Regions from separate parts of the Shewanella sp. W3-18-1 genome, predicted to be linked through region 1. Evidence: predicted binding sites of a transcription regulator. Region 1 holds the regulator's gene; the other holds the start of a gene.
The links. The regulator NrdR, encoded in region 1, represses ribonucleotide reductase genes. The targets are predictions, from matches to a motif close to AAACACNANATNTNGTGTTT.
Positions count from the first base shown of each region.

Region 1 (5,016 bases):
TGCGTAGGCAGCATAAACTTCGTCTAAGCGTTTTAAGGCGTTTTTGGCTTCAGAAACCGCTTCTTCAATCGCTTCACGCACGGTTTGTGTCGGATCGAGTTTAGGCTCCTGCGGCAGGTAACCAATCTTGAGGCCCGGCATTGGGCGCGCTTCACCTTCAATTTCGGTGTCGATACCCGCCATAATGCGCAGTAGGGTGGATTTACCTGAACCGTTGAGGCCTAATACGCCAATTTTGGCACCGGGGAAAAAGCTTAAAGAAATATCTTTAAGGATCTGCTTCTTAGGTGGAACAACTTTACCCACTCGCAGCATGCTGTAAACAAACTGAGCCATTTTTCTCTATCTTAAGTGACTAATGATGCGGCTAATTCTACTCGATTGCGCGCCGAACTCAACTCGACAATGAGCCAAGTTCAAGCACTATCTGCAGGAATTTCATGTTTCAAATACTGGGATTGTGGTCACGATCCGAGTAGAATACCGCGCAACCCTACCTATAAGAATTGGCAGCTGGAGTAAGCAATGCTGAAAAAAGATATGAATATCGCAGATTATGATCCGGAACTGTTTAACGCAATTCAGAATGAAACTCTGCGTCAAGAAGAGCATATTGAGCTGATTGCTTCTGAAAACTACACCAGTCCACGCGTGATGGAAGCGCAAGGTTCACAGTTAACCAATAAGTACGCTGAAGGCTATCCAGGCAAGCGTTACTACGGTGGTTGTGAGTATGTGGACGTAGTTGAAACCTTAGCGATTGAACGTGCTAAACAACTGTTTGGCGCAACTTACGCTAACGTACAACCTCATTCAGGTTCACAGGCAAACAGCGCTGTTTACATGGCATTGTTAAAACCTGGCGATACCGTATTGGGCATGAACTTAGCCCACGGTGGTCACTTGACCCACGGTTCACCCGTTAACTTCTCTGGCAAACTGTACAACATCATTCCTTACGGTATCGACGAGTCTGGCAAAATTGACTACGAAGAGATGGAACGTATTGCCATAGAACACAAGCCTAAGATGATGATCGGCGGTTTCTCTGCCTATTCAGGTATCGTTGACTGGGCAAAAATGCGTGAAATCGCAGATAAAATAGGTGCTTACCTATTTGTTGATATGGCGCACGTTGCCGGTCTTATTGCTGCGGGCGTTTATCCAAACCCAGTACCACACGCGCACGTTGTGACATCTACGACCCACAAAACCTTAGCGGGTCCTCGTGGTGGCGTGATCTTATCTGCTGCTGACGATGAAGACTTGTACAAAAAGTTGAACTCTGCGGTATTCCCAGGCGGTCAAGGTGGCCCATTGATGCACGTTATCGCTGGTAAAGCGGTGGCGTTCAAAGAAGCCCTAGAGCCAGAATTTAAAGTTTACCAACAGCAAGTGGTTAACAACGCTAAAGCTATGGTTGAAGTGTTCCTTGAGCGCGGTTACAAAATCGTCTCTGGCGGAACCAGCAACCACTTAATGCTAGTTGACCTGATTGGTCGTGACTTAACGGGTAAAGAAGCCGATGCCGCCTTAGGTAGTGCTAACATTACCGTGAACAAAAACTCAGTGCCAAATGATCCACGTTCACCCTTTGTGACATCAGGTGTGCGTATCGGTACGCCAGCCATTACGCGCCGCGGCTTTAAAGAAGCGGAATCGAAAGAGCTGACCGGCTGGATTTGTGACATCCTTGATGATGCTAACAATCCTGCAGTGATTGAGCGTGTTAAAGGCCAAGTATTGGCACTGTGCGCACGCTTCCCTGTTTACGGTTAATCTGTAAATAGTCTCCTTTTTGTGGTGCTGAGCCTAACAAGCATCAGATGGTTAACCTCAGCCCATAAATAGGATAAAATCCCATGGCCGCATTAAGCGGCCATTTTTATTGCTAAAATCTTAGACTTAAACCAAACAGGCTAACCTTAGATAACATAGTAAAGCCAACGGCTTTACGTCATTCACTGGCAGGAGGCTCAATGCATTGTCCATTTTGCAGCGCGACAGATACTAAAGTCATCGATTCTCGATTAGTGGCGGAAGGCCATCAAGTGCGCCGTCGCCGAGAATGCACCGAATGCCATGAAAGATTTACCACCTTTGAAGGTGCCGAGTTAGTCATGCCTAGGGTGATCAAGCGCGATGGTTCACGCCAACCCTTCGATGAAGAAAAACTCCAAAGTGGAATGTTGCGCGCCGTTGAAAAACGTCCTGTGTCTATGGATGAAATCGAGCAAGCGCTCAGCAAAATCAAGTCCACTCTGCGCGCCACGGGCGAGCGGGAAGTGCCGTCAGAAATGGTGGGTAACTTGATGATGGAACAATTGATGAACCTCGATAAAGTTGCCTATATACGTTTTGCTTCCGTATACCGCGCCTTCGAAGACGTGTCTGAATTTGGCGAAGCCATCGCCAAACTGCAAAAGTAGTTATTCAGCTTTTGTCGCCTTAGAAGGTTGACGTGCAGTTGTCGCAGACGTAAAAAACAGATTTATAAGACAGGTGAAAGCCGAAACCTTTAACAACAGGGTTGAACATGAGCTTGAACATAACTTGGTCCGCACTCGATATTCAAATGATGAGCCGCGCGATTCAATTGGCACGCAAAGGCTTTTATACCACTCGGCCCAATCCTAGTGTGGGCTGCGTTATCGTTAAAGATAACCAAATCATCGGTGAAGGTTATCATCAAAAAGCGGGTGAACCCCACGCCGAAGTGCATGCGCTACGTATGGCTGGTGAACGCGCCCGCGGCGCAACAGCCTATGTCACCTTAGAGCCATGCAGTCATTATGGTCGCACACCGCCCTGCGCCTTGGCGCTGATCAATATTGGCGTTAAACGTGTGGTGGTGGCGGTAGAAGATCCAAATCCGCAAGTGGGGGGGCGCGGTATTCAAATGCTGCGCGACGCCGGCATTGAAGTGGATGTGGGATTACATCGCGATGAAGCCTATGCCTTAAATTTAGGCTTTATGAAGCGGATGGAATCAGGTTTACCCAGAGTTACGGTAAAATTAGCCGCAAGTCTTGATGGAAAAACTGCGCTGTCTAATGGTGTGTCTAAATGGATAACTGGCCCAGAATCGCGCCGGGATGTGCAGCGCTTACGCTTACGTTCCTGCGCGCTAGTTACGGGGATCGAAACCATACTGGCAGACGATCCTTTGCTTAATGTGCGTTATCAAGAGCTTGGTAGCTTAAAAGACAGGGTAACCGAGGCGCAATTACTTCAGCCATTAAGAGTCATACTCGACAGTCGCGCCCGTTTGCCGTTATCTGCTGCATGTTTGGCTATTGTATCGCCGATACTCTTGGTCTCGACCGTGGCTTATCCCGCAGACTTTCAAGCACAATTGCCCTCCCATGTGAGTTGCCTCCTGTTACCTGCAATTGAAGGTCGCGTCTCGCTTCCTGAACTATTAAGCTATTTAGGCCAAAGCTGTAATCACGTGCTGGTGGAAGCGGGGGCAACCTTAGCGGGCGCTTTTTTAGCAGAGGGGCTTGCCGATGAGTTAGTGCTATACCAAGCGATGAAAATCCTCGGTGGGCATGGTCGTAATCTGCTGCAACTGCCCGATTATCAAACCATGGCACACATTCCTGCACTCACGTTGGTCGATGAGCGCAAAATAGGGCCTGATACCCGTTTAACCTTGAGTGTTAAGCTTGATACTTCTTTATTTAATTAAGTGAGTTAACCATGTTTACTGGGATTATTGAAGCCGTTGGCATCCTGCGAAAACTGGAGCGTAAAGGCGATGATATTCGTCTTACCGTGGCGAGCGGCAAACTGGATTTAACCGATGTGCGTTTAGGCGACAGTATTGCCACCAATGGCGTGTGCTTAACGGTTGTGCAGCAACTAGCCGACGGTTATGTGGCTGATGTTTCAGCAGAAACAGTGAGTCTAACCGGGTTTGCCAACTATAAAGTGGGCACTAAAGTGAATCTTGAAAAGGCCGTTACTCCCACCACGCGTTTAGGTGGCCATATGGTCAGCGGCCATGTGGACGGTATTGCAACGGTTGAGCAACGCTTAGTGCGTGGGCAAGCCATCGAGTTTTGGTTAGCCGCACCCGCAGAGCTTGGGCGTTACATAGCCCACAAAGGTTCCATTACCATTGACGGCGTGAGTCTGACGGTGAACGAAGTGGACGGCAGTCGATTCCGCTTGACCATAGTGCCCCATACCGCAGGTGAAACCACCTTAATCGACCTGCAAGCGGGCGATAAGGTGAATATCGAAGTGGATTTAATCGCCCGTTATCTTGAACGCTTGATGAATTATGATGGCAAAGACAGCAAGAGCGGTGGCGTCACCATGGAAATGTTAGCCCGTGCCGGGTTTGTGCGTTAGTGCACTGGCAATCGTTCTGCTAAGAGATAAAATTTCATAACAAGTCACATTATAAAGGTCCTACAATGGCGCTGCACAGTATAGAAGAGATCATCGAAGATATTCGTCAAGGCAAAATGGTTATTTTGATGGATGACGAAGATAGAGAGAACGAAGGTGATTTGATCATGGCGGCCGAAATGGTCACGCCAGAAGCGATTAACTTTATGGCCAAATATGGCCGTGGACTCATTTGCCAGACCATGACTAAAGCCCGTTGCCAGCAGTTAAATCTGCCTTTAATGGTGACGAATAATAACGCTCAGTTCTCGACTAACTTTACGGTTTCTATTGAAGCGGCTGAAGGTGTGACAACTGGTATTTCGGCCCACGATCGCGCTGTAACGGTAAAAACGGCTGTGGCTAAAGACGCTAAAGCGGCTGATTTAGTGCAACCTGGGCATATCTTCCCGTTAATGGCACAGGACGGCGGCGTATTAACCCGCGCTGGCCACACTGAAGCAGGCTGTGATTTAGCCCGTCTTGCGGGACTTGAACCATCTGGCGTTATCGTTGAAATTTTAAACGAAGACGGCACTATGGCACGTCGCCCAGATTTAGAGATTTTCTCCGAGTTGCATGGCATCAAAATAGGCACTATCGCGGCTTTAATCGAGT
Region 1 is NC_008750.1:1,394,360-1,399,375, forward strand. Features, by position in the region: gene ettA (energy-dependent translational throttle protein EttA) at 1-336, opposite strand, end outside; gene glyA (serine hydroxymethyltransferase) at 526-1,779, shown strand; gene nrdR (transcriptional regulator NrdR) at 1,980-2,429, shown strand; gene ribD (bifunctional diaminohydroxyphosphoribosylaminopyrimidine deaminase/5-amino-6-(5-phosphoribosylamino)uracil reductase RibD) at 2,537-3,691, shown strand; gene SPUTW3181_RS06365 (riboflavin synthase) at 3,703-4,359, shown strand; gene ribBA (bifunctional 3,4-dihydroxy-2-butanone-4-phosphate synthase/GTP cyclohydrolase II) at 4,425-5,016, shown strand, end outside.

Region 2 (5,016 bases), 850 kb from region 1:
AGACAAGGTTTTATGCCAATTTGAGCTCAAACCTTGGTTAATCTGTAAACAGAAAAGGCGACTTAGGGCACAGTGAGTTGCTACAGAGATGAAAATTGTCTAAATTTCACTCAACCACAAGGACTTAGAGCCAGCGAACACTTTGTTTATCAATCATAGTCGTTATAATAGCCGCACAATACAGCCGCTTCAGGTAATCCCATGCAACATAATACCAATGTAGACCCACAGGAAATCGCAAAGTTTGAACGTATGGCCGAGACTTGGTGGGATCTTAACGGCGAATTTAAGCCGCTGCATCTACTAAACCCGCTGCGCTTAAACTATATCGATCAAACCACTGGCGGTATTTTCGGTAAAAAAGTGCTCGATGTGGGTTGTGGTGGAGGCATTTTATCTGAAAGCATGGCGCGTATCGGTGCCGAGGTTGATGGTCTGGATATGGGTGAAGAACCCTTAGAAGTCGCGCGTCTTCACGCGCTGGAAACCGGTGTAAACATCACTTATGTAAAAAATACGGCCGAAGCCCATAGCCAAGATCATCAAGGCTATTACGATGTGGTAACTTGCATGGAAATGCTCGAGCATGTGCCTAATCCGCAGTCGGTCATCAAGGCTTGCTGCGATATGGTAAAACCCGGTGGCTTCGTATTTTTCTCAACCATTAACCGCAATCTAAGATCTTATGTTGAAACGATTTTAGGTGCCGAATACCTGCTAAAAATGCTACCAGTTGGCACCCATGATCATAATAAATTTATCAAACCCTCAGAGCTGATCGAGCTGGTAGATAATACAGATCTTATCTGCAAAGACGCTGTTGGAATAACCTATAACCCACTAACAGGCATTTTTAAGTACACCCCAAGGGTTGATGTCAATTATATGATTGCAACCCAGAAGGTTGATTAACATGAGTTTGTCACAGGTTAAAGCGGTACTGTTTGATCTTGATGGTACGCTTGCCGATACCGCGCCAGATCTTGTGCAGGCACTGAACTTAAGTCTCTGTGACGCGGGGATTGAAGCAAAACCCTTCGAGCTACTACGCAGCGCCGCTTCCCACGGCAGTTTTGCCTTAGTTGATGCCGCGCTCCCCAATGCTGATGAGTCCCTGCGTATTCAGATCCAGCAAGGGCTACTCGCCCACTATCAACGTATTAATGGCGACTATTGTCGATTATTTACCGGTATGGATGTATTGCTCGACTGGCTTGAGCTACAGCAACTGCCATTTGGCGTTATTACCAATAAACCAGCGCGCTTTACTCGCCCGCTGGTTAAAAAACTGAATTTGCACCAGCGGATGCAAGTTGTTATCAGCGGCGATTCAACCCGCTATGCTAAACCCCATACGGCGCCTATGTTACTGGGTGCGCAGCAGCTTAACTGCGCCCCTGAACATATACTGTACTTAGGAGATGCTGAACGAGATTTACTCGCGGCCAAAGCGGCAGGTATGGTCGGCGGTGTGGCATTATGGGGTTATCTAGGGGAAGAAGATAAACCACAAAATTGGCCAGCATTGGCACAATTTAGTTCACCTTTGGCTGTCCATCAGGCTTTAGTTGCAACCCGTTAGTTGAGTGGTTTGATCGAACTGCTGCTTATTTTAGCGATCGCGATCTCAAGTGAGATCGCGCAAAAAGTCGACATGGATCATGTACGCTACTCTGAAATAGCACTTCAGGGTTAGCCATTACTAACACAACTGCTTATCCTCAAGATATCCACAAGATACCCCCGAAATTCTAACTTGCAAATAGCGTCAAACCTCACTATCTTGTATCTCAGATTATTTAAAACACCATATCTTGTGTATCGGTAACAATCAGACACACTAAAAACTCCCCACTCAATTGACGCCATTTTAGGAGGTCAGCAGTATTTAAGGGATGTTTGTTGATTGTTTTACAAGGAAACGTACGGTGACTTAGCTCACCTGAATAGATATCAGAACCAAGGCCTCTCTTCAATGAATAGCACTATAACAGTCACAAAACGCTGTGGTGAACGTGAGAATATCGATCTCGAAAAAATACACCGCGTAATTACTTGGGCAGCCAAGGGATTAAAAAACGTTTCTGTTTCTGAAGTTGAACTTCGCTCGCATTTGCAGTTTTACGATGGTATTCCCACCGAAACTATCCACGAAACCATTATCAAAGCGGCAGCGGATTTAATTTCACCCGAATCACCGGACTACCAGTTCCTTGCTGCCCGTTTAGCGGTGTTTCATTTGCGTAAGAAGGCCTTTGGTCAATTCGAACCGCCAGCCTTGTACGATCATGTGACTAAACTCGTTGAACTTGGCAAGTATGATATGCACATTCTGCAGGATTATACCCGCGAAGAACTTGATCTTATGGATACCTATATCGACCACTGGCGCGATATGAATTTCTCCTACGCAGCGGTTAAACAGCTTGAAGGCAAGTATTTAGTTCAAAACCGCGTGACCCACGAGATTTATGAGAGCGCCCAGTTCCTCTATATTCTGGTGGCGGCCTGTTTGTTTGCCCGTTATCCAAAAGAAACACGTCTGAAATACGTGAAAGATTTCTATGATGCGGTATCAACTTTTAAGATATCCTTACCCACACCTATTATGGCGGGTGTTCGTACGCCAACGCGTCAATTCAGTTCATGCGTATTAATTGAATGTGGCGATAGCTTAGACTCAATCAACGCGACCGCATCGTCAATCGTGAAGTACGTTAGCCAACGTGCGGGTATCGGCATTAACGCCGGTCGTATTCGTGCATTAGGTAGCCCAATCCGTGGCGGCGAAGCCTTCCACACAGGTTGTTTACCTTTCTATAAGTATTTCCAAACGGCGGTCAAGTCTTGCTCTCAAGGCGGTGTACGTGGCGGTGCTGCAACCCTGTTCTATCCTATTTGGCATTTAGAAGTCGAATCTCTGCTGGTATTGAAAAATAACCGTGGCGTAGAAGACAACCGTATCCGTCATCTTGATTACGGTGTGCAGCTGAACAAAGTCATGTATCAACGTCTGATCAAAGGCGAGAATATTAGTTTATTCAGCCCATCGGATGTACCCGGTTTGTACGATGCCTTCTTTGAGGATCAAGCCGAATTTGAGCGTTTATATCTGCAATATGAGCAAGACAGCAGCATTCGTAAGAAGACCATTAAAGCCGTCGAACTGTTTTCACTGATGATGCAAGAACGCGCTTCGACAGGTCGTATCTATATCCAAAACGTGGATCACTGTAACACTCACAGCCCATTCGATTCAAAAGTTGCGCCGATCAGACAATCTAACCTCTGTCTTGAAATCGCACTGCCAACTAAGCCATTAAATAACATTGATGATCCTAATGGCGAAATCGCCCTTTGCACTTTGTCAGCCTTAAACCTCGGAGCGATTAAGGAACTTTCAGAACTTGAGCGCTTGGCCGACTTAGCGGTACGTGCACTTGATAACCTATTGGATTACCAAGATTATCCAATAAAAGCGGCACAAATTGCATCAATGAACCGCCGCACACTCGGTATAGGTGTAATTAACTTCGCGAACTACTTAGCCAAAAATGGCATGAGGTATTCTGATGGCAGTGCAAACAATCTGACTCATCGAACCTTTGAAGCCATTCAGTTCTACTTACTGAAAGCCTCTATGAACTTGGCGAAAGAGCAAGGTGCTTGTCCGTTATTTAACGAAACCACCTACTCCCAAGGTATTTTGCCAATTGATACTTACAAACGTGACTTAGATAAGATTTGTAATGAGCCGTTACATTTAGACTGGGAATCACTGCGCAGCGATATTAAGCAGTACGGTTTACGTAACTCAACATTGTCTGCCTTGATGCCGTCTGAAACATCATCACAAATTTCAAATGCGACTAACGGTATCGAGCCACCACGTGGACTTATCAGCGTAAAAGCCAGTAAGGACGGTCAACTCAAGCAAGTAGTGCCTGATTTTGACACCCTAAAAGATAACTATGAATTGCTATGGAAAATGCCAAGCAACGACGGTTACTTACAGCTAGTGGGCATTATGCAGAAGTTCGTTGACCAAGCGATTTCGGCCAACACTAACTACGATCCTTCCCGTTTCGAAGGCCGTAAAGTGCCAATGCAGACGCTACTGAAAGATTTGCTCAATGCCTATAAGTTGGGTGTAAAAACCTTGTACTACCATAACACTCGCGATGGTGCATCGGATCAACACGATGACATCACCAACCTAGAGAAAGAAGATGATGGATGTGCAGGCGGTGCCTGTAAAATCTAGTCTTATACGTTAACGGTTTTGCAGGGGTCCCTTTGGGATCCCTGCCCATTGGAAAAATAGCAACATGGCCTACTCTACCTTCTGTCAAACACCTAACGATGCTACCCGCGAACCTATGTTTTTAGGTCAATCGGTCAATGTGGCACGCTATGATCAACAAAAATATGAAGTGTTCGAAAAACTGATAGAAAAGCAGTTATCTTTCTTTTGGCGCCCCGAAGAAGTTGATGTCAGTCGCGATAAAATTGATTACAACGATCTGCCCGATCATGAAAAGCATATTTTTATTTCAAACTTGAAATACCAGACGCTGCTCGATTCTATTCAAGGGCGTTCACCTAATGTCGCATTTTTACCCTTAGTATCATTGCCTGAGTTGGAAACGTGGATCGAGACTTGGTCTTTCTCTGAAACAATTCACTCACGCTCTTATACCCATATTATCCGCAATATCGTCAACGATCCTTCGGTGATTTTTGACGATATCGTTGTGAATAAAGAAATTTTACGCCGCGCAACGGACATTGCCGAATACTACGACCACTTGATTAAACTGACGCAAGTATTCAACCTATTTGGTGCTGGCACCCATCTTATTGATGGCGAAGAATTAGTCGTAAATACCCGTACACTGAAAAAAGCGCTCTATTTGTGCATGATGTCTGTGAACGCCCTCGAAGCCATTCGTTTCTACGTGAGTTTTGCCTGTTCCTTTGCCTTTGCTGAACGTAAGCTAATGGAAGGTAACGCAA
Region 2 is NC_008750.1:2,239,387-2,244,402, reverse strand. Features, by position in the region: gene ubiG (bifunctional 2-polyprenyl-6-hydroxyphenol methylase/3-demethylubiquinol 3-O-methyltransferase UbiG) at 202-912, shown strand; gene SPUTW3181_RS10075 (HAD family hydrolase) at 914-1,582, shown strand; gene nrdA (class 1a ribonucleoside-diphosphate reductase subunit alpha) at 1,976-4,264, shown strand; gene nrdB (class Ia ribonucleoside-diphosphate reductase subunit beta) at 4,329-5,016, shown strand, end outside.
Region 2: the regulator NrdR is predicted to act here: its motif matches at 1,803-1,822, upstream of nrdA (class 1a ribonucleoside-diphosphate reductase subunit alpha).